DNA from 3 places in the Clostridium saccharoperbutylacetonicum N1-4(HMT) genome. Region 3 is predicted to be linked to each of the others. Evidence: riboswitches for the same ligand, from Rfam matches in the RefSeq annotation. Region 3 holds a riboswitch; each other region holds the start of a gene.
The links. A riboswitch is a leader RNA that binds a small molecule or an ion and turns the genes downstream of it on or off. The one in region 3 is predicted to bind lysine.
Positions count from the first base shown of each region.

Region 1: it holds a riboswitch for lysine, as region 3 does, so the genes downstream of both, lysA (diaminopimelate decarboxylase) here and CSPA_RS04225 (amino acid permease) in region 3, are expected to answer to the same signal.
Region 2: it holds a riboswitch for lysine, as region 3 does, so the genes downstream of both, dapA (4-hydroxy-tetrahydrodipicolinate synthase) here and CSPA_RS04225 (amino acid permease) in region 3, are expected to answer to the same signal.

Region 1 covers NC_020291.1:6,095,518-6,106,921, reverse strand. Annotated here, with positions in the region: gene CSPA_RS26595 (putative ABC transporter permease) at 1-338, shown strand, start outside; gene CSPA_RS26590 (beta/alpha barrel domain-containing protein) at 928-1,605, shown strand; lysine riboswitch at 1,760-1,928, shown strand; gene lysA (diaminopimelate decarboxylase) at 2,205-3,500, shown strand; gene lepB (signal peptidase I) at 3,812-4,366, shown strand; gene lepB (signal peptidase I) at 4,382-4,954, shown strand; gene CSPA_RS26570 (DUF3006 domain-containing protein) at 5,131-5,352, shown strand; gene ftsH (ATP-dependent zinc metalloprotease FtsH) at 5,407-7,494, shown strand; gene helD (RNA polymerase recycling motor HelD) at 8,144-10,315, shown strand; gene CSPA_RS26555 (ABC transporter substrate-binding protein) at 10,986-11,404, shown strand, end outside.
Region 2 covers NC_020291.1:6,427,462-6,438,865, forward strand. Annotated here, with positions in the region: gene CSPA_RS27925 (P-II family nitrogen regulator) at 163-501, opposite strand; gene CSPA_RS27930 (ammonium transporter) at 649-1,890, opposite strand; gene CSPA_RS27935 (phosphotransferase family protein) at 2,190-3,149, opposite strand; gene CSPA_RS27940 (SulP family inorganic anion transporter) at 3,188-4,840, opposite strand; gene dapA (4-hydroxy-tetrahydrodipicolinate synthase) at 4,980-5,846, opposite strand; lysine riboswitch at 5,990-6,156, opposite strand; rRNA gene rrf (5S ribosomal RNA) at 6,692-6,808, opposite strand; rRNA gene CSPA_RS27955 (23S ribosomal RNA) at 6,964-9,873, opposite strand; rRNA gene CSPA_RS27960 (16S ribosomal RNA) at 10,247-11,404, opposite strand, start outside.
Region 3 covers NC_020291.1:945,547-956,950, reverse strand. Annotated here, with positions in the region: gene CSPA_RS04230 (transporter substrate-binding domain-containing protein) at 1-491, opposite strand, end outside; lysine riboswitch at 807-983, shown strand; gene CSPA_RS04225 (amino acid permease) at 1,140-2,639, shown strand; gene CSPA_RS04220 (APC family permease) at 3,176-5,014, opposite strand; gene hcp (hydroxylamine reductase) at 5,346-6,983, opposite strand; gene CSPA_RS04210 (Crp/Fnr family transcriptional regulator) at 7,237-7,917, opposite strand; gene CSPA_RS04205 (right-handed parallel beta-helix repeat-containing protein) at 8,086-10,623, opposite strand; gene CSPA_RS04200 (ECF transporter S component) at 10,942-11,404, opposite strand, start outside.

The DNA of each region.
Region 1 (11,404 bases), 1.4 Mb from region 3:
GATCTTTGATATTATTATATTTCCTAATACCAACAACTGTTGAATATATAAGTGGATATATTTTGAAGCATATTTTTAAAAAAGTTTATTGGGATTATTCAAAGTATAAATATAATATTTATGGATATATAACTCTTAGTTTTTCAGTATGTTGGATGATTCTTTGTTATATAGGGATTAATTTTTTTCATCCAGTAGTACATGAGCTATATTTATTAGCAGAGAAAAGTTTATATATTGTATTATATACATCTTTACTACTAATAATATTTGATTTGATTTTAACAATGCAAGATTATAAAAAAATATTGTTTAATAGAAAAAATATTAAAGATTAAAGAATATCTTATTTTTAATTGCTTTGATTATTATTAGATGATATATTTAAAATATATAAATAGAAAAAAATGTAATTATTATTAATAAATTCATATTTTTTTGTTTATTAGAAAATATGAATTTATTTTTGATGGAAATTATATAATTATATTAGCATTTATTTTTCGCGTGAAAATTTCTTTACAATTTAGTGAAGATTGTGCGTAAAGTATAGTTAATTTGTAATCTGTGAATAAGTTTGTGGACAAAGTGTATATTATATTTATGAAAATATACGTTAAAGCTAGTAAGTATGGGCATTGTTCATAGTGTTGATAAGTATGTTTTGAATGTGGATAACTTTTGATAAAGGTATTATAAATTACTATTGAACTAAGTTTTTGTGATTGAATTTTTATAGTAATATTTTTATAAGATAATTATAAAGGTTTTATTAATAATAAACATACTTGTGGATAAAAACTGTGGATAATGTGGATAAACAAAATTTAACTTTCAGAATGAGGATAAAAGAGTATAATATAATAAGTTATTATATAGTGATTTTAATTTTAAGCTCTAAAAATTGATGTGGAGGGGATATAATCTATGACAACATATAAAGAAGCTAAATTTATTCCACAAATAAAAGGTACTCTTAGAAATCATGTCATTGAAGTTCCAGCTGTTATAAGAAATTGTGGTGGAATTAATATTTTTGGAAAAAGAATAAAGTCATTACTTTTTACTACAGATGTAGCATTAATAAGAAATAGTAATGCAGATGCAATAATTGCAGTATATCCTTTTACACCACAGCCAATAATAACACAAGCATTAGTAATGTCAGCTGACGTTCCAGTTTTTTGTGGCGTCGGTGGAGGAATTACTCAAGGGAAAAGAGTTGTTAATTTAGCAATGGATGCGGAATTTAAAGGGGCCATGGGCGTTGTTGTAAATGCTCCAACTAGCAATGAAGTTGTTAAGAAGATAAGAGCAACTATAGATATACCTGTAATAGTAACTGTAATTTCAGAAGATGAAGATATTGCAAAAAGAATAGAAGCTGGAGCAACTATATTGAATGTTTCAGGCGGTAAAAATACAGTCAATATAGTAAAAAATATCAGAAAAAGGTTTCCTGAATTCCCTATAATAGCTACTGGTGGACCTACAGAGGAGTCCATAAGTAAAACAATACAAGCAGGGGCAAATGCCATTACTTATACCCCCCCATCTTCAGCAAGTATTATGGGAGATCTTATGGATGAATATAGAAAAGAATAGGAAACTATTTTGACTAGCAAAAAAATGTTGATTTAACTTCAATTTATGGTATCATATTTGTAATAGTTTAATAAGATAATAAGGAACAAGGATCAATGTTTAATTATCAATGATGGATTTATTATTGATAATCGAAAATTGCCAAATGTTATTGACCTGGGGTAGAGGAGCTGTAATAAAGAGTAAGTATAAGGAGCTTGCAAGCTAAGATTTATACTAAAAGGTATTATGGCCGAAGGAATAAATTATAATGCATTAATTTATTTCTGGGTATTCATAGAATATGTGGATAACTGTCACGTAAGTGTTGAGCTACACGGTACTTTTTTCAGTTTATAATTTATAAAAGGTGAAGGATTATCTATTATAGATATTAAATATTTATAATGTATCTTTTTTTGTAAATTGATAATCGATGAAAATATGTGCGTATTATATAGCGTGAAAATTTACCACTCGTCACAGAAATATTCTGTGGCGTTTGTTGTTTTCATGGATATTTAGTAAAGTTTTCTTTAATTACAAGCTTTTAATCACAATTGTGATTTGCAAACTGTAAATTGTAATTTGTGTATTATATTAAATTGGGGGTTAAGCAAATGAAATTATTTGGAACAATGAAAACACAGGATAACCAACTAGTTGTTGGTGGTGTAAATGCTAAGGCTTTAGTAAAAGAATATGGAAGTCCACTTTATGTATTTGATGAAGCATTAATAAGAGATTATTGCAGAGATTATAGAAAATACTTTAAATGTGAAGAAAATAATAATAGAGTAGCTTTTGCTGGTAAGGCTTTTTTAACAGTTCAAATGTGTAAATTATTAAGAGAAGAGAACATGTCATTAGACGTTGTCTCTGGGGGCGAATTATATACGGCGTATAAGGCAGAGTTTCCACTTGAAAAAGTAATGTTTCATGGGAATAATAAAACTATAGATGAAATTGAGTTAGGGGTTAAGTTAGGTGTTGGTAATTTTGTTGTGGACAACTATTATGAGATGGAAACATTAAATAATATAGCTAAAGTGTATGATAAAGTTCAAAATATTTATTTAAGAATAACACCAGGAATTGAGGCTCATACTCATGAATATATTAAAACTGGACAAATAGATTCTAAATTTGGCTTTGCGCCAGTTGGAACTGTTATAGAAGATGCTATTAAAAAAGCAATAAGTTTGGAAAATATAAATCTAACAGGAATACACTGTCACATAGGGTCACAAATTTTTGATTTAGAACCATATGAAGATGCTGTAGAGATAATGCTTGAACTTGTGAGAAATACTAAAGAAAACTTAGGATATCTTATTGAAGAGGTAGATTTTGGTGGCGGCTTTGGAATATATTATACAGAGGAAGATGAACCAAAGACAACAGAAGAGTATTGTAGCGTTATAATTAACAAGGTTGATGAAGTTTGTGCAAGAACTGGTCAAGAAAGACCAATACTTACAATAGAACCGGGAAGAAGTATTGTAGCTAATGCGGGGCTTACATTATATACTGTGGGTTCAGTCAAAGAAATTCCTAGCGTAAGAAAATATGTTTCAGTTGATGGAGGAATGACTGATAACATAAGACCAGCTCTTTATAATGCTCAATATGAGTGTCTTCTAGCAAATAGGGTTACAGATGTTAATGAGGAAGTTGTAACTATTGCAGGAAAGTGTTGTGAATCTGGAGATATATTACTGGAGAATGTGAAGCTTCCTAAAGTTGAAAGTGGAGATATTTTAGCTATTATGACAACTGGAGCTTATGGATATTCTATGTCAAGTAATTATAATAGAATACCAAAACCTGCAGTAGTAATGGTTAAGGATAATGAAGCGAGATTAATTTGCAGAAGGGAATCTTACGAAGATTTATTAAAAAACGATGTTATATAAATAGTCAAGTAAATTAAAGTACTAACTTACAATGCACAATCCCAAATAAGCAATTTGGGATTGTGCATTTGTCATTAGTTATGAGTTTTGGTGGGGATTATGTATCATAAACTAAAAATGTACTAGGTATCCTAAAAAATTAATAAGTTGTAAATATTTTAGACAATAAAGTATGATATACTAAAATGGTATGATAAAATATAAAATAAACCTATGTTTTAATTAAATTTTATAAGAAAGCAAAGGTTTTTAGCTTAATTGAAAATTGAGCATTGACAGTTGAAGTATAAATCTTTTATGGAGGTAGCACAGTGGCAGAAAATAATGAAAATCAAATAGAAGAAGCTAATAAAACTAAGAAAAAATCAAAATTAAAAGAGTGGATAATAGATTTATCTGTTGTTGCTTGTATAATACTTTTAATATGGAATTTTGTGGGTTATGGTGTTTGGATTACTAGCGGATCTATGTTGCCAACCTTACAGATCAAAGATAGATTAATCGTATCAAGGGTACATGATACTAAGAGTTTACAAGAAGGGGAGATAGTTTTATTTAAAAATGATGAATTCCCAGGAGAAATTTTAATAAAAAGATTAATAGGTCTTCCAGGTGATAAAATAGATATAAAAGAAGGTATTGTGTATAGGAATGGTGAAAAACTACAAGAAGATTATGTTAAAAATAATGAAATAATCAACAAATCATTTCAAGTACCAGAAAATAAATATTTTTTCTTAGGAGATAATAGAGCAAATTCAAATGACTCAAGACACTGGATAAATCCTTATGTAGATGCATCATATATAGAAGGAAAGGCAATATTGAGGTATTATCCAATAAATAAGTTTGAAGTGTTTAAATAAGAAGGAGAACATCTAATGAAAGAAACTATAGAAACAGATTTATCAAAAAAAGGATTAATGTCAAAACTAATAGGTAAAGGAAGCTTTTTTAGAGAATGGATAATTCCAATTGTTGCGGCTATAGGAATTGCGTGTTTAATAAATAAGTTTTTAGTGTATAATGTTTATATACCTAGTGAATCAATGGTTCCAACTTTAAATGTTGGTGATAAATTAATGGTAACAAGAGTTTATGATACAAGTAACATAAAAAGAGGAGATATAATTGTATTTTACTCAGATGAATTAAGCGAAGTACTTATAAAGAGAGCAATAGGACTTCCAGGAGATCATATTGAAATACATAATGGTATAGTTAATATTAATGGCCAAGATATTAAGGAAAATTATGTTAAAAATAATGAGATTTATAATGGTACATTTGATGTACCACAAAATAAATTCTTCTTTTTAGGGGATAACAGAAATCGATCTAATGATGCTAGAAAGTGGGCTAATCCATATATAGATGCTTCAAAGATTCAAGGAAAAGCTCAAATTAAATTTTATCCATTTAATGAGTTTGGAAGTTTATACTCTACTAAATAATTCCATAGAAAATTTTAAATTTCGCTGATATTTGACAATTAATTATGTTAACATATGTAAAAATATAATACTGCTTTACAAATTGATAATTGACAATTGAAATTAACTACTCGTGGGATAAAAGGATTGGTTAACTAATCTTAGAATTAATTTATATTATGAAAAGAGGATGTTACATGAGTGAAAAGTATATAATAGATAGAGTAGAAGGCACTTTTGCAATTGTTGAGAATGAAGCTGGGGAAATGCAGGAAATACCTTTAAAGAATATAAAAGGTGAGTTCAAAGAAGGCGATATTTTAGTTAAAGTGAATGAATATTTTGAAATAGATGTAATATCTACATTGAAAAGAAAGTCACAAATCAAAAGTGATATGGAAGATATGTGGAGAGAATAATCTAATCTTTAAGTATTATTGTAAATAACAAATTGTATAAGAGAAGGTGATTAGATGATAGATAACAATAAAAATAATAAAAAAAATAACAAAGATAAAAATTCATTTATAGTAGCAATTACTTACTTTATAATAGCAATTGCATTTGTTATGGCATTTAACTATGCAAGAGATTCAGTTACAAATAAGGCAATTACATATAATGAGTTTATGCAGCTTTTACAAGACAAGGAAATTTCTAAGGTTGTTATAACAAGTGACAATTTATTAATCACACCAAGTGAAAATAATCAAGAATATAAGGGAAAAACATTATATACAGCCAATATAGCTGATGAAAATTTAATTTCAGCACTAAGAGCGGCCAATGTTGATTTTTATGGTCAAAGTCCTAGTAAAGAAGCTCCTATAATGAACTTTGTACTTACATGGATATTACCTTTAGTTCTAATATTCTTTATGTGGAAATTCTTGTTCTCCAAAATGGGCGGAGGTGGAGGCGGTGTCATGGGCATCGGCAAAAATAACGCCAAGGTTTATATGGAAAGTGAAATAAAAGTAACTTTTGATGATGTTGCAGGACAAGAAGAAGCTAAAGAATCATTAAAAGAAGTAATAGATTTCTTAAATGGGCCAACAAAATATACTGAAATTGGAGCTAAATTACCTAAAGGAGTTTTACTTGTAGGACCTCCAGGAACAGGAAAGACACTTATAGCTAAAGCTGTAGCAGGAGAAGCTAAAGTACCATTCTTCTCACTATCAGGTTCAAGTTTTGTTGAAATGTTTGTTGGAGTTGGAGCATCAAGAGTTAGAGAGTTATTTAAGGATGCAGTAGCAAAGGCACCATGTATCATATTTATAGATGAAATAGATGCAATTGGTAAAAGTAGAGATAATCAAATGCAAAGTAATGATGAAAGAGAACAAACTTTAAATCAATTACTATCTGAAATGGATGGGTTTGATTCATCAAAGGGTATAGTTATCCTTGGAGCTACAAATAGACCTGAGATACTTGACAAGGCGCTTTTAAGACCAGGTAGATTTGATAGAAGAGTTATTGTTGATAGACCAGAATTTAAGGGAAGAGAAGCAATACTAAATGTTCATTCTAAAAATGTGCATTTAGGTGAAGATGTTAATTTAGCTGAGATAGCTAGAAGTACTCCAGGCGCTGTTGGAGCTGATCTTGCAAATATCATAAATGAAGCGGCCTTAAGAGCAGTAAGAAGAGGCAGAAAAACAGTGCTTCAAGAAGACTTAAGAGAATCAGTTGAAGTTGTAATAGCAGGAAAAGAAAAGAAGGATGTAATTCTTTCACCAAAAGAAAGAGAAATAGTATCTTATCATGAAGTAGGGCATGCACTTGCAGCTGCAATACTTAAAACAGACCCAGTACATAAAATAACAATAGTTCCTAGAACAATGGGTTCATTAGGATATACTATGTATACTGAGGAAGAGGATAAAAAGTTCCTACCATCAAAAGAATATTTTATAAATAGAATAGTTTCTATTCTTGCAGGAAGAGCAGCTGAAGAAGTATTCTTTAATATAGTTACAGCAGGAGCATCTGATGATATTAAGAAAGCTACATCAATTGCAAGAAGTATGGTTTCTATGTATGGAATGTCAGAAAGATTTGATATGGTTGCATTAGAATCCATAGAAAATAGATATTTAGATGGAAGAGCAGTTAAGAATTGTAGTGAAGAAACAGCTACATTAATAGATGAGGAAACTTTAAAAATAATAAGAGCTTCTCATGAAAAGGCAAAACAAATATTAACTGAAAACAAAGAATTGGTAGAGAAAATAGCTAATACGCTTTTAGAAAAAGAAACTATATTTAGTGAAGAATTCTTAGAAATAGTTTATGAGAAATATCCAGAAATGAAGGAAGAAAGAGAAAAAGAAAAGTCTGAAAATGAAAAAAGAAGAAAAGAAATAGAAGAGAAAAGAGCTAAGAAGCATTCTTTAGATGTTATTATAGATGATAAAGATAATACTTCTGAAAAAAAGAGTGAGGTTACAGGTGATTTATTGGAAAGTAATTCATTAAATAACCATGAAGAACAAGAACAACAAGAAATAAAATCAGAATACAACAATACAGAAAATGAAGATAAGAATATATAAAATTTATTAGAAAATACTAATAATGAATGCACAATGGGGGAAGATGAACAAAAAATTTCTAATCCGTCATTGTGCATTTTAATGTTGACAATATGCAATTAAAAATGCAAAATAGAGAAACCAATATTAATCAAAACTTATCCAAATTAGATACATATTTATTCCAGCGGACTAATGAAATTTTCGCTGGATGGGTTCTAAGTGGAAGGTTGCCCCATTTCTGCATGTTCCTAAAGTAAATTTATGACAAGCAGAGAATGGAACAACCTTCCACTAAGCACCATCACAGCTTAATTTCATATGCCGCTTGCACAAATATGTATTTAATTTCTAGTATAGTGTTACGATTATAATTTATCAATAATGCATGTATATTCGATTTATAAGTTTGATTATTAATTAGGATAACCATAATAACCAAAAACTAATAATGAATAACCAGTTGTTAACTCAAAGCTAACTTAACTGTTAACTAACTGTCAACTCTAAACTCATAATTCTTAACTTTAAACTAACTGTTGACTCATAACTAATTTTAAGTTCCGTATTGCATAAATGATCCGTATTGCAGCATAGCTGCTCTATTTATAGGTGCATAGCTGCTCTTTTTATAGGTGTAACTCATAACTGAACTAAAGGGGGATAAATTTTGAATAAACAAGTGGATTTTTTACAAGAAGAAAGTAAATTAACTGAAATTTTGGATACCTTAAATAAGGAAATATTAAAGTATTTAGAGAAAAGAAAGAATGTGACCAATTATATTTTAGATGCCAGAAAAAAATATATTGAAGAATATAAGGATGATGAAGATCAAGTTATAGATTACTTTGATCATGAGAATTATGTTAAGGAAGAAGCATATAAGACAATTGATAAAAGATTAATGGAATTTACTAAGCTTAAAGAATCGCCGTATTTTGGAAAGGTTACATTTAAAGAAGATGATGAAATTCCAGAAGATATTTATATCGGAAGATATGGTTTTACATTAGAAGATAATTTTGAGCCATTAATTGTTGACTGGAGAGCCCCTATTGCTGCTCTATTTTATAAAGGAGCACTTGGAAAATCAAGCTTTACTCCACCATCAGGGGAAGTAGCTGTAGATATTTTATCAAGAAAGCAGTTGATAATAAAAAAGGGAGAGCTTAAAGGTATATTTGATTCAGCTGTTGATATTAAAGATGAAATACTTCAAATGGTCTTAACTGAAAATTCATCGGATAAATTGAAAGATATTGTTATGACTATTCAAAAGGAACAAGATGAAATTATTAGAGAAGATAGAAATAAAGTAATAGTTGTAAATGGAGTTGCAGGATCGGGGAAAACTACTATTGCTCTTCACAGAATTTCATATCTGCTTTATAATTTTAGAAAGCAATTTGGAGATAAAGTGCTAATTTTTGCTCCTAATGATATCTTTATGGATTATATAGCTCAAGTATTGCCTTCTCTTGGAGAAAGCAATATAAAGCAAACAACTTTTGAAAACTTTGCAAGAAAAGAGCTTGGTTTAGAATATGAAAATATCAAAGGTTTCTCAAGTTCTGTAGAAGAGGTTATGAATGGGAATACTGATGCATTCAAGGAGTATAAATATAAAAGTTCAGAAGAATTTTTGAAATTACTGAATTTCAATATTCATGGACTAGATAAGGAATACTTTAAAATAAAACCAGTAAAATTTAAAGGCGAAGATATAGTAGCAATTGACGAAGTTAAGGAATTATTTAACGTTTATTATAAGGATATGCCTTTGTTTAGAAGAAGTGAAAAAATAAAAAGAATACTTATATCTAAGATTAAAGATAAAAGAGATGAGGAATTTTATAAATTAAATGCTGAATTCAAAGAAAAAATTAATAGCTTATCTGAAGAAGAATTAGCAACTGAAAAGAATAATTTAGAATATTTGAGAAAAATTAAAATAAGAGAAATTATTAGAGCTGTTATGAATTCACGGGATGAATTGGATACGTGGATTAGACCAGAATCGATTATAGACATTTACAAAAGAATAGTTAATTCAAATTTAGGAAAAGAATATGTTGAAAAAACTGATGATTTAGATAATGAAATTTCGGATGACAGCTTAGGATATATGGATTTAGCAGGAATTTTGTATTTATCAGTTAAATTAAAAGGCATAAAAATGAGAGAAGAAATAAAGCATATTGTTATTGATGAAGCTCAGGATTATAGCATGATACAATTTGAAATAATTAAGGAAATGACAGGTTGTAAGAGCTATACAATAGTAGGAGATTCAAATCAAAGATTAATAAATACTGAAGATGAGCCAGCAATGCTTCATTTAGAAGATGTTTTTTATGATATAAATGCAGAAATTAAAACCTATGAGTTAAATAAGAGTTATAGATCAACCCAAGAAATTATGGAATATGCAAATGCCTTTTTAGAAGTGGATAAAATTGTGCCTTTAGTTAGAAAAGGAGAGCCTGTAATAGAAGAAGATACGTCAAATAGCGATGAATTTGTAAATACAATTAGTTCTATCTTAGAAGATTACGAGGATGATGGCTATGAAAATATAGCAATAATTTTCAATGGAAAAGAAGAACTAAATAAATTTGCTCCTGTTATTAAGGAAAAAATGAGTATACAAAGTTTAGATAGTGAAGATATTACTTATAAAGGTGGAAGAGTTCTCATTCCAGCATATTTAGCAAAAGGTTTGGAATTTGATGGCGTAATAATAGTAGAAGAAAGTGAAATCCAACCGTTAGTTAAGTATATTATGTGTACTAGAGCATTACATAGGCTATCAGTCGTTAAACATATAAGTTCTAATTAATGCTGTACATCTTAATTTGAGATATTTTGAAAGTGAAGTGAGTATTCAAAAAGTGAATGTCCAAAAAGTAAGTGTCCAAATTTTATATTTGGTTACATGAACTTTCTCCCTGGAGCTTTTACATTTGGAAACATGAACTTTCTCTTTGAGCTTTTGTATTTGGTAATATAAGCTTTCTCCTTGGAACTTTAATCTTTGGAAACATAAGCTCTCTCATTGGAGTTTATATATTTGGCGGCACGAACTTTTTTCTTGGAGTTTTTACAATTGGAAATTTGATCTTTTTCTTTGAGCTTATATAATTAATTGATCATTGAAAATTGATAATTGAATATGAATAAAGTGGTGACAAGTTTGGGGTGAAATTCCAAGCTTGTTACTATTTTTATGAATAAATTTTTACCAATTATGCAAACTAAAAATAATATGATCTGTAATTATAAATTTTCAATACTTACTCTTAAACTAATGATCCAAGCTAGCTTGAATACTGCAGTTATAGAAATATTTACATAATTTATTGAGGAATATTATGTATACTTAAATAATTAAATTAAAATGATATTTTTAATATTTATTCAAAAAAGTTAAAAAAATAGTATTGCATAAATATAAAAATGTGTGTATAATTATGCTAATGATTAGTGATGGAAAAGCGGAGGGATAAATAATGAAAATTGGAATAATAAAGAAATTAATAGCTGTAGTAGCAGTAACAACATTAGCAATAGGTATGGTTGGCTGCGGAAATACTGAAAAAAAGGATACAGGTAATGCTGGAACTGGAACTACAAAAACAGCAGGATCAACACTAGAAGCAATAAAGTCAAAAGGAAAACTTGTTGTTGGAACAAGTGCAGATTATGCACCATATGAATTCCATAAAGAAATAGATGGAAAAGATCAAATAGTTGGATTTGATATTGAAATTGCAAAGCAATTTGCAAAAGATTTAGGGGTAGAACTTGAAATGAAGGATATGGCTTTTGATGGATTACTTGTAGCGCTTCAAGCAGATAAGGTTGATATGGTGTTTGCAGGAATGACACCAACAGAAGAAAGAAAACAAAATGCAGATTTCTCAGATAT
Region 2 (11,404 bases), 1.0 Mb from region 3:
TCTGCTTCACAGGACTATATGTTTCTGCTAATTTTAAAATTTTTCCTAAACTTTAACTTAATTATAGCTCCTAAAAACGAAAAAACAGTAGATAATTTTGCTTAACACAATATTATCTACTGTTTAATTATAGTATATATTTAAATTTTAACCTTCCAAGAATTAAAGAGCTGAATTTCCTCTTTCTCCAGTTCTAATTCTTACACATTCTGCTATATCCACAACGAAAATTTTTCCGTCACCAACTTCACCGGTTCTAGCAATTTTAGTGATTAATTCTATAACGTCTTCCACTTTCTCATCTTCAACCACTATTTTAACTTCTATTTTAGGTAATACATTAGTTACTATCTCAGTACCTCTGTGATATTCTTTCCATCCACGTTGTTGACCACAACCCATAACTTGGCTTATAGTTACACCATTTATATTATTATTTTTTAATGCTTCTTTAATATCCTCAAGTTTTGAAGGTCTTATAATTGCTTCTATTCTTTTCATAATTATTTCCTCCCTAATCATCCATTATAATATAAATATATGTTGTCTTATTGAGTCTTTATCTAAAAATTATACCATAAATTATTTTAAAATGAATTCTTTATTACAACATATATTATATTATTAATTTATATTCATATGCCCTGACTAGTCTAATCCATTAAATGCTGGGTAAGCAGTTTCACCGTGTTCAGCTACATCAAGGCCATCAGCTTCTTCTGAACTTTCAACTCTAATGCTCATAAATAATTTCATAACTTTTAGTATTATAAATGTCATTATACCTGCAAATAATACTGTTATTACAATAGCTTCAACTTGGGCAATTAAAAGATGCACATCTCCAAAGAACAATCCATCCCATTTAGCTACAGAGTTAATTGCTGTTTGTCCAAATAGTCCAGTTGCAATTCCTCCCCATACTCCTCCAATTCCATGACATCCAAAAGCATCAAGAGCATCATCGTAACCAAATTTTGATTTTACTGCTCCCATGAAGAAGTAACAAATTGGAGATACTATAGCTCCTATTATAATTGAGCTCCAAAGTGGTACAAACCCTGCACCAGGTGTAATTGCAACTAAGCCTACAACTGCTCCTGTTACTGCACCAAGTACTGTTGGTTTTCCATGTTTAACTTTTTCAATTAACATCCATGAAAGCATTGCTGTTGCTGCTGCAGTATTTGTTGTCATGAAAGCATGCACTGCTAATTCATTAGCTGCTAATGCACTTCCTGCATTAAATCCAAACCATCCAAACCAAAGTAATGCTGCTCCAAGAACTACAAAAGGAATATTGTGTGGTTTATAAGACATCATACCATATCCACGTCTCTTACCTAACATAATACAAGCTACAAGGCCTGAAACTCCTGAACTAATATGAACAACATCTCCACCAGCGAAATCAACAGCTCCTAAAGCTCCTATTATTCCACCACCCCATACCATATGAGCTAATGGATAATATACTAATAGCGACCACAATCCTATAAAAATAAATAATGCTGAAAATTTCATTCTTCCAGTTAAAGATCCAGTTATAAGTGCTGGAGTTATAATTGCAAACATCATTTGAAAAGCTGCAAAAAGCATATGAGGTATAGTTGGCGCATATGCAGAAGGCGCTCCTGCTACACCATTGAATCCAAAGAAATTAAGTCCCCCTACTATTCCACCAATATCATCACCAAAAGACATTGAGTAGCCTACTAATACCCACATTACAGAAGCTAATCCACAAATAAACATTGAAGACATTAGTGTATTTAAAACATTTTTCCTACGAACCATTCCTCCATAAAAGAATGCAAGACCTGGCGTCATTAAAAGTACAAGTGCTGAACAAAGTATAACAAAACTGATATCACCTGAATTAATTTCCATAAATATTCCTCCTTAATATATAAATACTAAACCAAAAATTATAAATTCAAATTACTTATTTTTTCTTTTTTTAAATAAATGTTAGCCCTAGGTAACTGCGCGCTCGTTCCCTAATACAACAATTATAAAATCTGCTTCATTATTACATTATTTGAAATAATAATGTAAAATAAAAAGGTGTTTGATCCGCATACTTAGCAGTACGCTTATCAAACACCATTGTTCTTATTTCATAGTATATAAGGCGAATTAACTTTTGTCAACAATTTTTTCATATTAATTTCAATTTTGTTTAATTTCTAATCAAAATTGTTTATAGTACTAATTATCATCTTCTTTATATGCTTATGCTTATTAGGCATGTCGTCTTCAGTATTGATTAATTGAATTAAATTAGTCAAATCACGAAGTTTACTCACTTTATACCAGTTATCACTAAGCTTGTAATCTGAATTATTATTATATTCTTCTTTAAACACATTAATTAGACTTTTATTGAAATATTCTTCATATCTAAAAAACTGCCCTATATCAGCAATAGGGTGTCCTGCCATTACAAATTCCCAATCTAAAACTCCAGATAAATGTCCATTTTCTATCAAAATATTAGTACCTTGAAAGTCGCCATGCACTAATCTAATATCCTTATCCAATTCCAATAAAATTTCATCATTTTGTTTTACTAATCGACAAATTTTATTTACAATGTCTTTACCCAATCTCTTTTTTGCCATATCCCCCATTAAAATTTCATACCACTTTATAAGTGGAGGAAAGTTGTCTATTACATGTAAATTTTTATCTAAAAATCCGACCTTATCAAATTTATAGCTGTGTATTTTTGCTAGCGTTCTTGCAACACTTTTAACAAAGCCGTCTTCTAATTTATATCCATCACTTACGACTTTACCCAAAGTCTGTCCATTCATATATTCATAGATTGCATATTCCCTATTTTCAATTAGTTCATCTCTACTAATCTTATATATTTTAGGAACTGGTATAGCTTTATTTTCTTTCAACATAGTCAATAATTTAATTTCTCTCATATAATTTTGTTCCATAGGAAAAAATATTTTCAAAAGATATTTTTTATTAATATTATTAGTTGAAATAATATAATTTGTGGTTCTACATCCCTCATCAACTGGTGTTATATTTACAATATTATTTTCTTGTAATATACCTTCAAATAGTTTACTGACTATATTCTCATCAATCTCTAAAAATGGGAATGTTCTCTCCCAATCATATTCCATAAATTATACCTCGCTACTCTAAATATATTAATTAGTTCCTATGCTTCTAATTGTTCTAAATAATCATAAGCTTTCTCTATTGCCTCTGTTTTAGTTTCATATATATGACTTACTCCAAGTTGAACTGCAAAGCCCATTCGATGTAATACCTTCATTGGCTGCTCTTGTACGTGGGTTAAACAAAGCTTTATATTATTCGCATCACAATGTTTAAGTAATCTGGTTAATGCATCTATTGCAGAAGCATCTATCGCATGGGTATGTCTCATATCCAAAATTACAACCCCAACAGAAGCTTCAATTTCTTTTATCTTACAAATAAATTCTTGTGCAACTCCAAAAAACATTGGACCATTTACTTGATATACTCGTATTCTTCCATCTGTTTTTTCTAATATTGCAGTTGTTTCTTCATCAAAAACTTTTTCCTCTACTAAATCTCTGATTTGTGTAGTATCTGATATTCTCTTCATAAATAAAAATGCTGTCATGACCATTCCAATACCTATAGCAACTACTAAATCAAATATAACAGTTCCTATAAATGTAACTAATAATACAATAACATCACTTTTAGGTGCTTTTAATAAGCCTTTAAAAGCTCTCCATTGTGACATATTATATGATACAACTGCTAATATTGCAGCAAGCACAGTCATTGGTACCATTTTAGCAAGAGGCATTAAAATTAACATAGTAATTAATAATGTTATAGCATGTACCATTCCTGCTATAGGACTTCTTCCTCCTGTTCTTACGTTAGCAGCAGTTCTTGCTATAGCACCTGTAGCAGGTATTCCGCCAAATAATCCTGATGTAATATTAGCTATCCCTTGCGCCACAAGTTCCATATTAGAATCATGAGTATCTCCAATCATTCCGTCTGCTACTACTGCTGACAGCAATGATTCTAAAGCAGCTAAAATAGCAATTGTCATGGCAGGACTGAATAATTTATTTATTACACTCATGCTAAGCTGTGGCAACACAGGCGCTGATATTGTTGATGAAATATCTTGAAATCTGCTTCCTATTGTATCTACTGGGAAATCTAACAGCTTTACAGCAAGAGTTGCTAAAATTAATGCAATCATAGATCCTGGTATAGTTTTATTAATCTTAGGCCAAACAATTATTATAATAACAGAAATTATTCCAATTGCTAGAGAATATATATTTAGTGTTCCCATATTAGAAAAATAACTGTTCCATTTTGCAAAAAACTCTGCTGGTACATTATCAATTTTTAAACCTAAAAAATCTTTAACTTGTGTTGACATTAATGTTACAGCTATACCTGCTGTAAATCCTATAGTTATTGTTTGAGGTATATACTTAATCAGCGAACCAAACTTTAATAATCCCATTATTATCATTATAATTCCAGCCATTATTGTCGCGGTGATGAGTCCATTTAATCCATATTCCTGAATTATAGAATAAATTATAACAACAAAGGCTCCTGTAGGTCCTCCTATTTGAACTCTACTTCCTCCCAAAAATGAAATAATAAATCCCGCGAAAATAGCAGTTATGAGTCCTTTTTCTGGTGATACACCAGAAGATATTCCAAGTGCTATTGATAATGGTATTGCTATTATAGCTACAATAACACCTGCAATAATATCCTTCATAACTTGTTCTTTAGTAATTTCCCCGTTCTTAATCATAGAAAAGAACTTAGGCATCATTTTTAATCACATCCTTATTCAATTGTTCAAATTTTATATTACTCCTAATCAATATAGTAGTCAAAGCAAAATATTCATTTTTTTGACAATAGGAGTACATTTATGACAATTAAATATAGGATTAACTTTTATATTTCTATTAACTATTTATAACATTATCTAATTTAATTTTTAATTCATCAGTAATATTTACTAATGGAAGCCTAACTTCATCTGAATCTATAAGACCTAACTTTTTCAAACAATATTTCACTGGTGTTGGATTAGGTTCTGCAAATAATAGAGGAATCATATTCTGTAATGATTTCCACTTTTCCAGTGCTTCTTGATGATTATTCGCTCTAATCAAATTGTACACTTCAATAAATTCTTTAGTCTTTAAATGAGCAGAAGACATGATTCCACCTTGTCCTCCCATTGTAAGTGTTGTATAAAAAAGTGCATCTTCGCCTGTTAATATAGAAAAATCCTTTGGTGGATTTAATAATAATTCAATTGTTTGTTTTATATTTCCTGAACAATCTTTTATTGCAACTATATTTTTAAGTTCTGCCAGCCTTTCTACAGTTTCATTTTCAATATTAGTTCCAGTCCTGTAAGGTATATTATATAGTATTATATCTAAATCAGTTGCTTCAGATATACATTTAAAATGTTCGTAAATTCCTCTCTGATTAGGTCTTGAATAATATGGAGCTACAGATAATATACCATTAACTTTGTGCTTTTCCACCACTTTTAATTTACTTACTACCTCACTAGTATTGTTTCCTCCCAATCCAACATATATTGGTACTCTATTATTACAATACTCTAGAGTTTTAGTTAAAACTTCATCATATTCATTTGGTAGAATTGTAGGACATTCACCTGTTGTTGCCAATGGCATAATTCCTGTTACACCTTCTTCAATATAGTGATCAATCATCCTTTTATAAGATTTCAAATCTACTTGTCCATCTTTAAATGGTGTTATTAGTGGCACTAGTACGCCTTCAATTTTCATAATATTACACTCCTCAAATTAGTTTTTAACAAAAGAAAAACCGTTAGCAGGTACTAACGGGCAGAGTTAATCATATAAAGCTTTATTTAAAATCAAAATACAACAATAAATAATAATTTCATTATTATTCTAAATTTGACTAAATCCTTGTTAGCTCTCCACTTTCGTGACAGTCATACATATATTTTATGCATACCCAGAAATAAATTTTTGCATAATTTAAATCTTCGGCCATATTACCTTTCCTTATTAATCAATGTTTGCCAACTCATAATAAGTACTAATTATATATAGCACCTCTACCTAAGGTTTCTGTTATTAAATTACAATAATTATAACATTTAATTAGATTGTTGTAAATGAAACGCTTTTACAGAACGACTGAATATATAATTAAATTGCCTATTAATACTTATAATAAAAAAGATATATTATTTCATTTTCTTATACACTATTTTAATATTTTCTAAAATACTAATTTATTACTTATCTTATAGTCTTTCAATTAACCTTACTTATCTTTATAAATATATTATTATAATTTTTTTGCATAGTATATAGTTAAAAATGCTATAAAAGTTGCAAAAATGCTATTAGAAAACTATATTCCATATCTAATATATAAATAAATTAATCTTTACATAATCAAATATTAATTTATATTTTAAATTTTATACACACATATCCACATAAACAAGAAATAATCCACAAAGAAATTAAATTTATTGTGGATTATTTTTCTATTATGTTAATAATTATATGAACTTTATCTCTTAAATTGCTTTTTAAAACAATTTAAGAATAGAAATAAAAAAAGACAGTTATTACAACTATCTTTTTAACTTACCTCGCAACGTCCTACTCTGCCACACAGTCTCCCATGCAGTACCATCGGCGCTATAGACCTTAACTTTCCTGTTCGGAATGGGAAGGAGTGTTACCTCTATGCCATCATCACGAGATCTTATACAGTTAACAGTTTATGCCCTTTAGGGTATCCTGTGGACAATTCATAGTTAACAATTTTGCTGGATATTCCTTTGGAATATCTTTTTTGAAAGATTTGTTCTTTCAAAATTGCACATAGTTTTTTAATGTATTTTTACAACTTAACTTATTGGTCAAGCCCTCGACCTATTAGTATCAGTCAGCTAAATATGTTACCACACTTACACCTCTGACCTATCAACCTTGTAGTCTTCAAGGGGTCTTACTAGCTTATGCTATGGGAAATCTCATCTTGAGGGGGGCTTCACACTTAGATGCTTTCAGCGTTTATCCCTTCCCGACTTAGCTACCCAGCTATGCTTCTGGCGAAACAACTGGTACACCATAGGTCAGTCCATCCCGGTCCTCTCGTACTAAGGACAGCTCCTCTCAAATTTCCTACGCCCGCGACGGATAGGGACCGAACTGTCTCACGACGTTCTGAACCCAGCTCGCGTGCCGCTTTAATGGGCGAACAGCCCAACCCTTGGGACCTACTTCAGCCCCAGGATGCGACGAGCCGACATCGAGGTGCCAAACCTCCCCGTCGATGTGAACTCTTGGGGGAGATCAGCCTGTTATCCCCGAGGTAGCTTTTATCCGTTGAGCGATGGCCCTCCCACGAGGTACCACCGGATCACTAAGCCCGACTTTCGTCCCTGCTCCACTTGTAGGTGTCGCAGTCAGGCTCCCTTCTGCCTTTGCACTCTTCGAACGATTTCCGACCGTTCTGAGGGAACCTTTGGGCGCCTCCGTTACATTTTAGGAGGCGACCGCCCCAGTCAAACTGCCCACCTAACAATGTCCTGTCACCAGTTTCATGGCATCCAGTTAGAACTTCAATACTATCAGGGTGGTATCCCAACAACGACTCCACTAAAGCTGACGCCCTAGTTTCCCAGTCTCCCACCTATCCTGTACAGACAATACCGAAATTCAATGCTAAGCTACAGTAAAGCTCTACGGGGTCTTTCCGTCCAATCGCGGGTAGCGAGCATCTTCACTCGCACTACAACTTCGCCGGATTTGCAGTTGAGACAGTGCACAAGTCATTACGCCATTCGTGCGGGTCAGAACTTACCTGACAAGGAATTTCGCTACCTTAGGACCGTTATAGTTACGGCCGCCGTTTACTGGGGCTTAAGTTCATACCTTCGCATTACTGCTAAGTATTCCCCTTAACCTTCCAGCACCGGGCAGGCGTCAGCCCCTATACATCAGCTTTCGCTTTAGCAGAGACCTGTGTTTTTGTTAAACAGTTGCTTGTGCCTATTCTCTGCGACCTGCTTTCGCAGGCACCCCTTCTCCCGAAGTTACGGGGTCAATTTGCCTAGTTCCTTAACTGCAATTCTTCCGTCGGCCTTAGGATTCTCTCCTCATCTACCTGTGTCGGTTTGCGGTACGGGCACTACTTCTCTCTCTAGATGCTTTTCTTGGAAGCATGGAATCAGATACTTCGGTTCCGTAGAACCTTCCCCATCACGCCTCAGAATTGTTGGAACGGATTTGCCAATCCCAACTTCCTAAACGCTTAGACTAGCATCCAATAGCTAGCACATCCTATCCTTCTCCGTCACACCCTCGATATTAACGATGATAGTGGTATTGGAATATCAACCAATTGTCCATCGACTACGCCTTTCGGCCTCGCCTTAGGTCCCGACTAACCCTGAGAAGACAAACTTTACTCAGGAAACCTTAGATATTCGGCCTGTAGGATTCTCACCTACATCTCGCTACTAATGCCAACATTCTCACTCGTAATCAGTCCACCGCTCCTTTCGGTACGACTTCAGCCCGATTACGACGCTCCTCTACCGCTCACGTATAAACGTGAACCCGTAGCTTCGGTGGTAAGTTTGAGCCCCGGACATTTTCGGCGCAGGATCTCTTGACTAGTGAGCTATTACGCACTCTTTTAATGAGTGGCTGCTTCTAAGCCAACATCCTAGTTGTCTTAGAAATCCCACATCCTTTTCCACTTAACTTACACTTTGGGACCTTAGCTGACGATCTGGGCTGTTTCCCTTTTGACCATGGAACTTATCTTTCACAGTCTGACTGCCGGACTGATAGTATATGGCATTCGGAGTTTGATAAGGTTCGGTAAGCGCTATGCCCCCTAGCCTATTCAGTGCTCTACCTCCACTACTCACATTTTCCGACGCTAGCCCTAAAGCTATTTCGAGGAGAACCAGCTATATCCGAGTTCGATTGGAATTTCTCCGCTATCCACAGCTCATCCCATGCTTTTTCAACAGCAACGTGGTTCGGTCCTCCACGAGGTTTTACCCTCGCTTCAACCTGGCCATGGATAGGTCACCCGGTTTCGGGTCTACAGCATGCAACTAATCGCCCTATTAAGACTCGGTTTCCCTTCGGCTCCGTACCTTAAGTACTTAACCTCGCTACATACCGTAACTCGTTGGCTCGTTCTACAAAAAGCACATCATCACACACGTAAGGTGCTCTGATCGGTTGTAGGCATATGGTTTCAGGTTCTATTTCACTCCCCTCCCGGGGTTCTTTTCACCTTTCCCTCACGGTACTGCTTCACTATCGGTCATCAGGTAGTATTTAGCCTTGGGAGGTGGTCCTCCCTGCTTCCCACAAGGTTTCACGTGTCTCGTGGTACTCTGGTGCAGAACTGTTCATTATTATTTTCACCTACAGGACTATTACCCCCTATGGTCCAACTTTCCAGTTGTGTTCGGTTAACAATAATTTCACGTTATGTTCTGTCCGCAACCCCAGAGATAAATCTCTGGTTTGGGCTCTTTCCTTTTCGCTCGCCGCTACTAAGAAAATCGATTTTTCTTTCTCTTCCTCCAGGTACTTAGATGTTTCAGTTCCCTGGGTTTACCTTCATAAAGCTATGTATTCACTTTATGATACATGGGGTTTCCCATGTGAGTTTCCTCATTCGGAAATCTTCGGATCTCTGACTATGTGCGTCTACCCGAAGCTTATCGCAGCTTATCGCGTCCTTCATCGGCTCCTGATGCCAAGGCATTCACCATACGCCCTTTGTAGCTTGACCTAATTTATTAGTCATATCACAAAGAATATATATTCTTGGCTTTGTTGTATTTTTTATACATCAAATCTATGTGCAATTTTCAAAGAACAATTTGCTTGCTTATTACCGCCAATTGCTTCGTCAGCTGCAAATTTTATTCATTCACGTACATAAAGTACGCTTCATTTCATAAAATTTTTGCTTCCTCGCACTTGTTGCTACTAAGCTACGCAACAATTTTGCTGTTTTTTAGCAAAATTTTTTTGAAAGACTTAGTCTTTCAAAATTGAACAGAACAAATACTTTAAGCAACCTGTTGAGTAAGTATTTTAATTTTGATACATAAATGTATCTGTACTAGCCAAACATCATGTTGGTCTAGATTTCTCCATAGAAAGGAGGTGATCCAGCCGCAGGTTCTCCTACGGCTACCTTGTTACGACTTCACCCCAATCGCTGACCCTACCTTAGGTCGCTGCCTCGCTTACGCGTTAGCTCACGAACTTTGGGTATTGCCAACTCTCATGGTGTGACGGGCGGTGTGTACAAGGCCCGGGAACGTATTCACCGCGACATTCTGATTCGCGATTACTAGCAACTCCAGCTTCATGTAGGCGAGTTTCAGCCTACAATCCGAACTGAGACTGGTTTTAAAGTTTGGCTCCACCTCGCGGTTTAGCATCTCTCTGTACCAGCCATTGTAGCACGTGTGTAGCCCTAGACATAAGGGGCATGATGATTTGACGTCATCCCCACCTTCCTCCCGGTTAACCCGGGCAGTCTCGCTAGAGTGCTCAACTAAATGGTAGCAACTAACAATAAGGGTTGCGCTCGTTGCGGGACTTAACCCAACATCTCACGACACGAGCTGACGACAACCATGCACCACCTGTCTTCCTGCCCCGAAGGGCTTCCTCCATTACAGAGTAATTCAGGAGATGTCAAGTCTAGGTAAGGTTCTTCGCGTTGCTTCGAATTAAACCACATGCTCCGCTGCTTGTGCGGGCCCCCGTCAATTCCTTTGAGTTTTAATCTTGCGACCGTACTCCCCAGGCGGAATACTTAATGCGTTAGCGGCGGCACGGAGGTCATGACAACCCCCACACCTAGTATTCATCGTTTACGGCGTGGACTACCAGGGTATCTAATCCTGTTTGCTCCCCACGCTTTCGAGCCTCAGTGTCAGTTACAGTCCAGAAAGTCGCCTTCGCCACTGGTATTCTTCCTAATCTCTACGCATTTCACCGCTACACTAGGAATTCTACTTTCCTCTCCTGCACTCTAGATATCCAGTTTGGAATGCAGCACCCAGGTTAAGCCCGAGTATTTCACATCCCACTTAAATATCCACCTACGCTCCCTTTACGCCCAGTAAATCCGGACAACGCTTGCCACCTACGTATTACCGCGGCTGCTGGCACGTAGTTAGCCGTGGCTTCCTCCTCAGGTACCGTCATTATCGTCCCTGAAGACAGAGCTTTACAATCCGAAGACCGTCATCACTCACGCGGCGTTGCTGCATCAGGGTTTCCCCCATTGTGCAATATTCCCC
Region 3 (11,404 bases):
CAAACTGTACTTAACTGTGATGTACAAATAGCGCCCTTTAAATCAGCAACACTTTTAGCATTTTCATATGAAGTTCCTTTCTTAGTAAGTGCTACTATATTAGCTTTATAATATGGATCTGAAAAGTCTACACTTTGCATACGTTCTTTTGTAATACTCATCTGTGCAATTGCAACGTCTATTTTACCAGTGCTTACACCAGGAATTAATCCATCAAAGTCCATTTTATGAACTTCTAATTTATACCCAATTTTATCTGCAATCTTTTGAGCAATCATTAAATCATACCCATTTGCATATTCATTGGTCCCATTAATCTGAACTGCATTATTTGAATTATCAGTTTGAGTCCAGTTAAATGGTGCAGATGCCCCTTCTGTTCCCACACGTAGGACTTTGTCATCTCCTGTCTTTTTAGCGCCACAACCACTTAATGCTAAAATAGTTGCAACACATAAAGTTACTGCAATTATTTTTCTTATTTTTTTCATAATATAGTCCCCTTTCAATATTCAATTGCTAAAAAAACAAGCCAACCTCTTTAATAAAGCTGACCACATTGTCAATAACAATTATTTCTATACTGAATTATACCCTCCGCCTATATCATTGTCAATTAAAAAGCTTTTCGTTTATTTTTTAAACATTTTATTACCATTCCACCAATTTCATTAACAATCTATCAATAAAATAGCATTTCTGTTAAATTAACTAAAATCACTTTTTTTAATTTTTATATTAAAATATTATAAAACATTGACTTATTTTTGATTTTATTAGATAATTATATAAATCAATAGTTAGATAACTAAGATAGAGGCGCGAAATTTAAGAGTAATATTATTTTATTACAAGCAAACCGATGTAATACGAAAGGAAATTTCGCCGAAGTAAATAGTAAATTGCTTTAATACTATTTGCTGGGCTTATGTAGAATATGCATAAGACTGTCACAAATTATTTTGTGGAGAGCTATTTTCAATGGAAATATTACGATATAACGCATTTATTTTTTTATATGCAATTTTCGTATTTATGTCATGAAGGTGCTTTCATGGCATTTTTTTATTGTTTAAATCTTTGTATTATCTTAGTTGCTTACTTATAAAATTTTTATTATAAGGAGAGTAAATAGAATAATGGATGAAAAGAATAACGAGTTAAAAAGAGGTCTAAAAGCAAGACATTTAAACATGATTGCTCTAGGCGGTTCCATTGGTACAGGAATTTTCGTTGCAATGGGAGACACTTTAAATCAAGCAGGACCTGGTGGTGCACTACTCGCATATGGTCTAATCGGAATTATGGTATATTTTTTAATAACTAGTTTAGGTGAAATGGCAACACATATGCCAATCTCTGGTTCCTTCAGTACTTATGCTACCAAATTTATAGATCCAGCTCTTGGCTTTGCACTTGGTTGGAACTACTGGTATAACTGGGCTATAACAGTTGCAGCAGAAATGGTTGCTGGATCATTAATTATGAAATACTGGTTTCCAAATGTTAGTGGATTTGTTTGGAGTATAATGTTTCTAATTATAATAGTTGGTTTAAATATTCTATCATCAAAAGCATATGGTGAATCAGAATACTGGTTTGCAGGAATTAAAGTTGTTACAGTTATTGTATTTTTAATTATCGGTATTTTAATGATAGTTGGTATAATGGGTGGAAGTGAAATTGGATTTCATAACTATGTTGTTGAAGATGGTCCTTTCCACGGCGGTATAAAATCAATTTTTGCTATATTTTTAATTGCTGGTTTTTCATTTCAAGGAACTGAACTTATAGGTGTTGCTGCAGGTGAAAGTGAAAATCCTGAAAAAACAATTCCTAAGGCAATTAAATCTATATTTTGGAGAATATTAATATTTTATTTAGGAACAATTATAATCTTAGGCGCAATAATACCATTTACTGAAGCAAGCGTTGATACAAGCCCATTCACAATGGTATTTGAGAGAGCTGGTGTAGCTGGTGCTGCATCTTTAATGAATGCTATTATATTAACTTCTGTATTATCTGCTGGTAATTCAGGTATGTATGCTTCAACTAGAATGCTTTTTTCAATGGCTAAAGAAGGTATGGCTCCAAAGCTTTTTGCTAAGACTAATAAGCGTGGTGTTCCAATAAATGCATTAATATTAACAACTATAGTTGCTTCTGCTTGTTTCTTAACTGGAATTTTTGCTGAAAGTACAGTTTATGTATGGATTGTTGCAGCATCTGGACTTGCTGGCTTCATAGCTTGGGTTGGTATTGCTGTTTGTCACTATAGATTTAGAAAAGCATTTATTCATCAAGGTAAAGATTTAGGTACATTGAAATATAAAGCTATGTGGTATCCTTTTGGTCCTATATTAGCATTATTAATGTGTATAATTATAATCGTTGGACAAGGTTATTCATGTATAAAACCTGACGGAGTAGATTGGCAAGGGTTAATTGCTTCTTATATAGGAATCCCTCTATTTGTTGGTTTATATGCATGGTATAAAATTAAGTATAAAACTAAAGTTATTCCTTTAGACGAAGTTGATTTATCTTATAATGATAATACTTCTGCTTCTGATAACTCTAGCAAGGAAGTAAATGATGAAACTCTTTTATCTAACACATCATTTGATCTAAACTAACTTATTAATTAAAAAAGCGTAAGGTACTCTAGTAAAGTTACCTTACGCTTTTTCTTTATATAACAATTATCAAGTTCTAAGAGTATAGATATCCAATTTAATAATCAAACTTATAAATGGAATATGCATGCATTATCGAGAAATTATAATCGTAACACTACACTAGAAATCCGATACATTTTTTCTGGAGCAGGCATGTGAAATTGAGCTGATGAAGGTTCTTAATGGGAGCTTGTTCCATTTTAGCATGTCCAAAAGTGAATGTCCAAAAAGTAAGTGTCCAAATTTTATATTTGGAAACACGAACTTTCTCACTGGAGCTTTTATATTTGGAAACATGAACTTTCTCCTTGGGGATTTTACATCTGGAACACGCTAAAATGGTGATAAGCTCCAGTTTAGAACCTTCCAGTGAAAATTTCACTAGTCCTGCAGAAGACAAATGTATTGGATTTCGGTAAGTTACCACATAAGTCTAATTCTTGCGTTTGATATCTATATTTCTTTCCAAATTGACAATTGTCAATTTTATTAATCTATTCATTAATTATATATGGTACAGTAACTATTGTTACATTTCTCATCTTTAATATAGATCTTCTTAACAAAATTGATGTTTGATTATGTAGTGCTTGGTGCCACCACTTATGTATAATAAATTGAGGCATTACTATTGTGATTACTTCATGTTTTTTCAATTGTCTATGTTTTTCTTCTACATAGGCAAGTAATTTTTCATTAACATTTCTATATGGCGCATTTTCTATTACAAGTTGTGCTGCTATTCCTAATTTAGAGTATTTTTCTATTAATTTTTTTGTTGCTTCTTCATCTGTACTAACATGATAAACTTCTATGTTATCTCCAAAGGTTAAAGCAAAATTCAAACTTTTAATAAATGATTTATTTATAGTCTGAACTGGCACAATAACATGCTTAGTTACTGCTTCCCTTACAATTAAACTTTCTAATCCTGTTTCAATTTTTAAATTCTCTCTTACTTTTGTATAATGCCTTCTAACTCTCAACATTCCTGTAACAAGTATTGGTATACAAACCAGTACAATCCATGCACCATGAGTGAATTTTTCAACACCTATAATTATACAAGTTGCTGCTGTAACAGCTGCTCCTAATCCATTAATAAATGCTTTATGTCTCCAGCCCTTTTCTTTACTTTTAGTCCATTTCTTAAGCATTCCAAATTGAGATAATGTAAATGATATAAATACACCTACTGCATATAATGATAGTAATATATGTGTACTACCATTAGCAATATAAACTAACAATGAAGCAAGCAAAAATAATAATACAATCCCATTTGAAAAGCTTAATCTCGTTCCCCTTTTTCCAAGCTGTCTTGGAACATATCCGTCTTTGGCCAAAATTGATAATAATAAAGGCAAATCTGAAAATGCAGTATTAGCTGCAAGAGTAAGAATAACGGCAGTAGTAGCTTGTACAACAAAGAACATTATATTACCTGGTCCAAAAACCTGCATAGCAATTTGTGCTATTACTGTTATATCTTCCCCTGGCACTGCTTTATACATTGTAGAAAGATATGATATTCCACCAAATATTCCAAAAACAATACATGCCAATGTACCTAATACTATTTTTGCATTTTTTTGAGCTGGATTTTTGAAATTTGGTATTCCATCACTTACAGCTTCAATACCAGTTAGAGCTGTACATCCAGAAGAAAATGCTTTTAAAAATAGTAATATTGTTAAATCTCCAGTAGCTTGCTTAATTGGATATACTGGCATTGGATTTTCTTTTAATACTAAAACCTTAAATATTCCTGTTATTATCATTACTATAATCGAAAAAATAAATAAATATGTTGGTATACCAAATAATTTAGAAGAATCTCTTATTCCTCTTAAATTGCCAAGTGTTATTAAACCTATTACAATAACTGCTATTATTGCTTGATATGGTAATAATTGTGGTATCGCAGATGTTATTGCTGCTGCACCTGCACAAGTACTAACTGCAACTGTTAGCAAATAATCTATTATCAGTGATGATGCTGCCACTAATCCTGGAATCTTTCCAATATTTTGACTTGCAACAATATACGACCCTCCCCCATGAGGAAAGTTATCAATTATTTGTCTATAAGAAAATACAATTATAGCTAATAAAACTGTGATAGCAATTGCAATTTCTATCATTGACCCGTATGCACGCGCTCCTAGCACTGGTATGAGTACCAATAATATTTCTTCACTAGCATAAGCTACTGATGAAATAGCATCACTTGACAATATTGGTAATCCCCAAAGAACATTGAACTTCTCTTCTGCTAGTTCAGTCGTCTTAAGAGCTCTTCCAATCAAGAATGATTGAATTTTTTTGAACATAATTATTCCTCCACTATAGAAAATAATATATTACAGAAATAATTTTTATTTTCTAAAATATATATTTTTTTAAAAAATTATACAACATTATATAATAAAAGACTTTAATCTTTTATTATATAATGTTGCAATACAACTGATTATATCTCCATATTTTAATAATGTAAATATATTTATTTTTTATCAATACGTTTTCACGACATCTTTTTCATTATATTTTTTTCGACACGGTTTAACTTAATTATTTTTCCATATTTCTCCAACAATATAACACGAACCTTTAACTATATCAAAATATATGTTAAAGGTTCAGTATATTTAATTTAAATTTTTATTTTAAAAACATTTCAATATCGTCTTCTACAGTTGTAATTCCACCAATTCCAAAGTTTTCAACTAAAACATTAGCAACATTTGGTGAAAGGAATGCTGGAAGTGTTGGTCCTAAGTGAATATTCTTTACTCCTAAGTGTAATAGTGATAATAAAACTATTACTGCTTTTTGTTCATACCATGCAATATTAAATGCTATTGGTAATTCGTTTATATCTTCAAGTTCAAATACTTCTTTTAGTTTTAATGCAATTACTGCTAATGAATAAGAATCATTACATTGTCCTGCATCTAAAACTCTAGGAATTCCACCGATATCTCCTAAATCTAATTTGTTATATTTATATTTTGCACAACCTGCAGTTAATATAACTGTATCTTTTGGAAGTGCTGCAGCAAAATCTGTGTAGTATGATCTTGACTTTTGTCTACCATCACAACCTGCCATTACAAAGAATTTCTTTATTGCTCCTGTTTTAACAGCATCAACTACCTTATCAGCTAATGCTAATACTTGATTATGAGCAAATCCACCAACGATTTCTCCTTCTTCAATTTGAGTTGGAGCAGCACATTTCTTAGCTTGTTCTATAATTGCAGAGAAATCTTTCTTTCCATTTTCATCTGCTGAAATATGAGTACATCCTTCATAGCCTGATGCACCAGTAGTGTATAATCTTCCTTTATAGCTATCCTTTGGAGGAACTATACAGTTTGTTGTCATAAGTATTGGTCCATTGAAGCTTTCAAATTCTTCTGGTTGTTTCCACCAAGCATTTCCGTAGTTACCTACTAAATGTGAATATTTCTTTAATTGTGGATAATAGTGAGCTGGTAACATTTCAGAGTGAGTATAAATATCTACTCCTGTTCCTTCTGTTTGAACTAATAATTGTTCTAAATCTTTTAAGTCATGTCCTGAAATTAATATTCCTGGGTTTGTACCAACACCAATATTAACTTTTGTTACTTCTGGGTTACCATAACTTTCTGTATTAGCTTTATCTAGTAAAGCCATTCCATCAACACCAACTTTTCCTGTTTCTAAAGTTAATGCAATGTATTCATCTATAGTTACATTGTTATCAGCAGTTAATGATAATGCTTTTTGCATAAATGCGCATATATTTTCATCTTCATATCCTAATGCATTAGCATGTTTCATGTATGCAGATAATCCTTTTAATCCATATGTAATAAGTTCTCTTAAACTTCTAATATCTTCATTTTCAGTAGCAAGTACTCCCACTGTTTCTGCTTTAACTTCCATATCCTCTCTAGTTTCAGCAGTATATAAAGCAGCTCCACTTAAGTTTTCTTTATTATTTAATTTTGCTAATAATTCTTCTTTTAATCTTAAAGTTTCTTTTACTCTTCCATAAAATACTTCTTTATCAAAGTTAGCATTAGTTATAGTTGTGAAAAGATTCATTGTAACTGTAGTATTAATTTCTCCAGATACAGTAACTCCTTGTTCTCTAGCTCTAGTTGCAACTTCTGATAAGCCTCTAGTTGTATATATTAATAAATCTTGCATTTTTGCTAAATCTGGAGTCTTACCACATACTCCTCTTACAGTACAGCCTGTACATCCTGCTGCTTCTTGACATTGAAAACAAAACATTTTATTATCCATCTTAATTTCTCCTTTACAAATAAATTAATCATATGCTTAAATTTTGCACTCATTAAGGCTTATTAAGCATTTCCTGTAATTCTATTTTATATTTGCATAAAAAAATAGTATGTACCATTTGTTACACACTATTTTTATTTCTATATTTCAATTATCAATTTTCAATACTCAATTATCAATTATCAATTTGGAAATCTTTAAGTTTTGAATAATTCTTTTTACAACATATATATGTTAATTTTCAAATATCTATTTAATCAAATAATTCAGCTTCTAATCCTTCAATATCAAGAATATTAATTGTGTTTCTACTAAACTCAATATAATTTAAATCTCTTAGATTCATCAGTTCTCTTGACAAAGAAGGTCTCGGGATACCCATTGTTGATGCGATTTCTTCTTTGCTTTCTTTCAATTTAATACTTTCACTTTTTTGCACCGTAGCTTGTTCTAAAATATAATTAATCACCCTATGCTTAATACTTTTAAATGCAATACTTTTTATTTTAGAATTTAGCATGAATATCTTATTGCTTAATGTAGCCATAAAATTCCCCAAAACTCTTTCATCTATAGTACATAATTTTAATATATCTGATTTACTTATATAAAGTATTTTACAATCATTAACTGCTATAATAGTAGCTGGGTAATTAGACTTATTAGAAAAGACTAAGGCTTCCCCAAAAACATCCCCATTAGATAATCTTTTTAAAACAATTTGTTTTCCACTCAAATATATTCTTTGAATTTCTACTACTCCATCCAAAACAAAGCCTAAGCTGCTGCATTCATCTTCCTCATTGGCAATAACTTCTCCTTTGTGATATTTTTTTAAAGAATATGAAATATGTGAAATAAGCTTTTCTATCTCATTAAAACTAAGATTCTTGAAAAATTCGTTTCCTTCTAATTTATTAAGCATCTCATCCATATGTATTTTCCTCCAAAATTATTTTGGCTATATTTATTCATTAATAATTTTTTCTTATTATATCATTATTATATCACTCAAAACAATCTCATATAATAATAAAAACTATGAGTTTTTATTCCCATAGTTTTTATTATTACCTTGTATACATTAATTTACCTTTATGCCTTATCTTTCTAAGTTCTTGATATCCTTCCTATAGGTTTCTATAGTTTCAACTTCTGTGTTGTTATTCTTTATTGTCAAGATAGATTCTTTCTCCTCAGAATATTGTGATAAATCATTTTTTTCATTAGAGTTTGGCGGATTAGAAAAATCTCTAACTATAATGGTATCAATGTTATCATTTTTGCCTATCAAAGCATTTCTTATTTCCTGTTCTGAGAACAAGTCTTCAGGTACTAAATCAACCTTGAACTCCTCATCTTCAATAACTTTTCCATCTTTTATTTTTTTCAAATAGTAATGACTTTGGTATTTGAAACTGTACTCAATTATACGTTTCAGCTTCTTTTCCTCATAGTCATAAATTAGATTTTCTTTGTAAAGTATTTTCTTATACTCATCTACTGTTATTTCAACAAAAGCCTTATGTTTTTTCTTACGTTTTGTTGTAGCCGACGATGGAGTTGTAACAACTGCTGGCGGTGTTGTAATCACTGCCGGCGGAGTCGTGATTACTGCTGGTGGTGTAGTAGGAGGAACCACTATTACTGGTATAAGTGCCTTAGTCTTCTGAGTCACTTCATTACTCCATTGGCTTTGTCCAACTATTCTCACCTTAAATTTATAAGTAGTATCACTTGATAAACCAAGTTTCTTATAAAAATTTATAGCCCCAACAACAGTAGTTGTTGTATTTCCATTAACTTGAACTTCATAGTTTTGACCAGTTTCTGCATTCCATCGTATTTCTATACTATCTTCTGTATAATCTCCAACAGTAAGAATTGGTGCTAGGAAATCATCAGTTTTTTGACTTATATAGCTATATTCTCCAAAATTATTTACTCTAACCTTATAACTATGAGTTTCTCCTCTATTCAAACCATTATGTAAGTAAGTAGTAACATTATTCACATTAATCCACGTTGAATTTCCATCAATCTCAACTTCATATTTTATTGCTGTATCAGTTGTACTTCCAACTGGATCCCAACTTAATCTTATGCTATTATCTGTGGCTGTTGCATTAAGATTTGAAGGTTTTACATAAGCAATTGAATTTCCATTTGAATCACTTATTGGTGGATTTATAGCTTGTACAAAATTACCAAGAACAAGATTTCCATTAACAATATTATTTGAATTATCAGTGCTATTTGATATTAATATACCACTAGGACAAGTGTTAGTATTGTTTAAATAGTTATTACCAATACTTGAATTACTAACCTTTGAATCCAAGTAAATAGAAGCCTCTGTTCCAGCTGCCCAAGGATGCGATAAATTTTTATAAGAATTTAATATTCTATTGTTTTCAACTATTAAATTCTTTGATTTCAAAAGATATACTCCATAATAATCAATGTTACTAATATTATTTCCTGTTATTATTCCACCATCAGAATTATTTATCTCTATCCCAAAATAATTAGTATTGTCTACACTATTATTCATTACTTCAATACCTGTGTAAGTATTATTATCTGCTGAATCACCAACTACTGCAATTCCAGAATCATGTGTATTAGAAATAGTATTATTTCTTACTTTAACATTATTACCGGATAATATAACCTTAATTCCTCCCTTTTGGGAATTGTCGAGCGTATTATCCTCAATCACAATATTATTTGATTTTGATACATTTATACCAACATCATGTGATTTATTCACTTTATTATTTGATATAATTCCACCAGATACATTATTTATTTCAATACCAATATATTGAGTAGTGTCTATAGTATTATTTTTCACATTAATTCCACTGTATGTAGTATTTACTCCACTATCTACAACAATTGATATTCCTGCTTCTGTTGTATTTTTTATATTATTATTATTTATAGTAATATTATCTGCAGATAAATTCACTTTTATTCCAGGTTCTTCATTAGAATTTTGAATACTATTATTATTTAAATTTAAATTGTAGCAATGATATGCATACAAATCAGATCCATAAATATCATTACCTGTAATAATACCACCTTCCTGAAAATAATAACTAATAGCTTCGTGTTTTGTAGCTGAATTAATTACCGTAGAATGAATTTCATTATTTTGTATAGAATTTCCATAGCTTCTATTTCCATCATCCAATCCATAAAAAGCAATAGCTGAATTTGTATTAGAACCATAGATTTTGCAATCTTTTATAAGAACATCGTGGACACTCAATCCATTTTGTGCATGGATTACTTCTTTTCCAACGCTTCCATCTATATATAAATTTGAAATTTCAATATCATGTTCCGAAATAGCAATAGTTTTAGCGCCAGCATTAATTTGATTTAAAATTGTTCCCGCATTTGATTCACCATAAATCTTAATTCCTGGCTTATTTATGATTATTGAATCACTCAAATTATATGTTCCATTTTTTATATAAAACTGTGTTTTACTATTATTGGTTATTTCATAATTAATATAATTATTTAAATCCTTAGATGCACTGCTCAAAACACTTGCATCAATTGTTACCCATGACGAATCACCAACAGTAGCATGTACTTCATCAAATATCAGCCACTGACTCATAAACATAAATATTAATATAAAGCTAATCCCCCGAAATTTTGCACTCACCCCTAATGCTCCCTTCCCCTAAATACATAACACATCTGTCATTTCAAATTTCATCCTACAATATTTGGAAAATAATTTAATAATTAGTTAATTAGCATAAAAATTTGATTTAAACTATTGTGTAATTTTTTGTTTTCTTTGCATTTTCCCCTCATAATAATATAATACTACAATATTATCATATAAAAAAGAAGGTAGAACAAATTTCTACCTTCTTTTCACATTATCCTTTCCCACCATATTATACACTTTTTTCTTTTTTAATTGTGTTTAAAAGTAATTAGAATATCTCTTAAGAACTTTTGAAAAAGGCAATCCAATTACTGCTCCAATTACAAGTTGAGTAATATCCCCTGGTATAGATGCTATTGGTGCAACCCAATTACCATAAATAATAACTTCAGAAATATAATATCCTGCTATCATCCATACTCCAGCTATAATTACTGAAATAAGATTCCATGTAAAATTATTTCCTTCTCTTCCTCTTCCCCAAGAAATAGTACCTATTATATACCCCATTACACCTCTAATAATGAATGTAAATGGTGCCCAAACAGCCCATCCTGAAGATAAATCAAAAAGTGCCATTCCTATAGCACCTGCTATAGCACCCTTTTGTCTTCCAAAGACAATTGCTGTAGTAAATAACATTACATTTCCTAAATGAACTAATCCTCCACTAGCCATTATTGGTAATTGAATTTGAACAAAAAATGTTGTTACAAACACT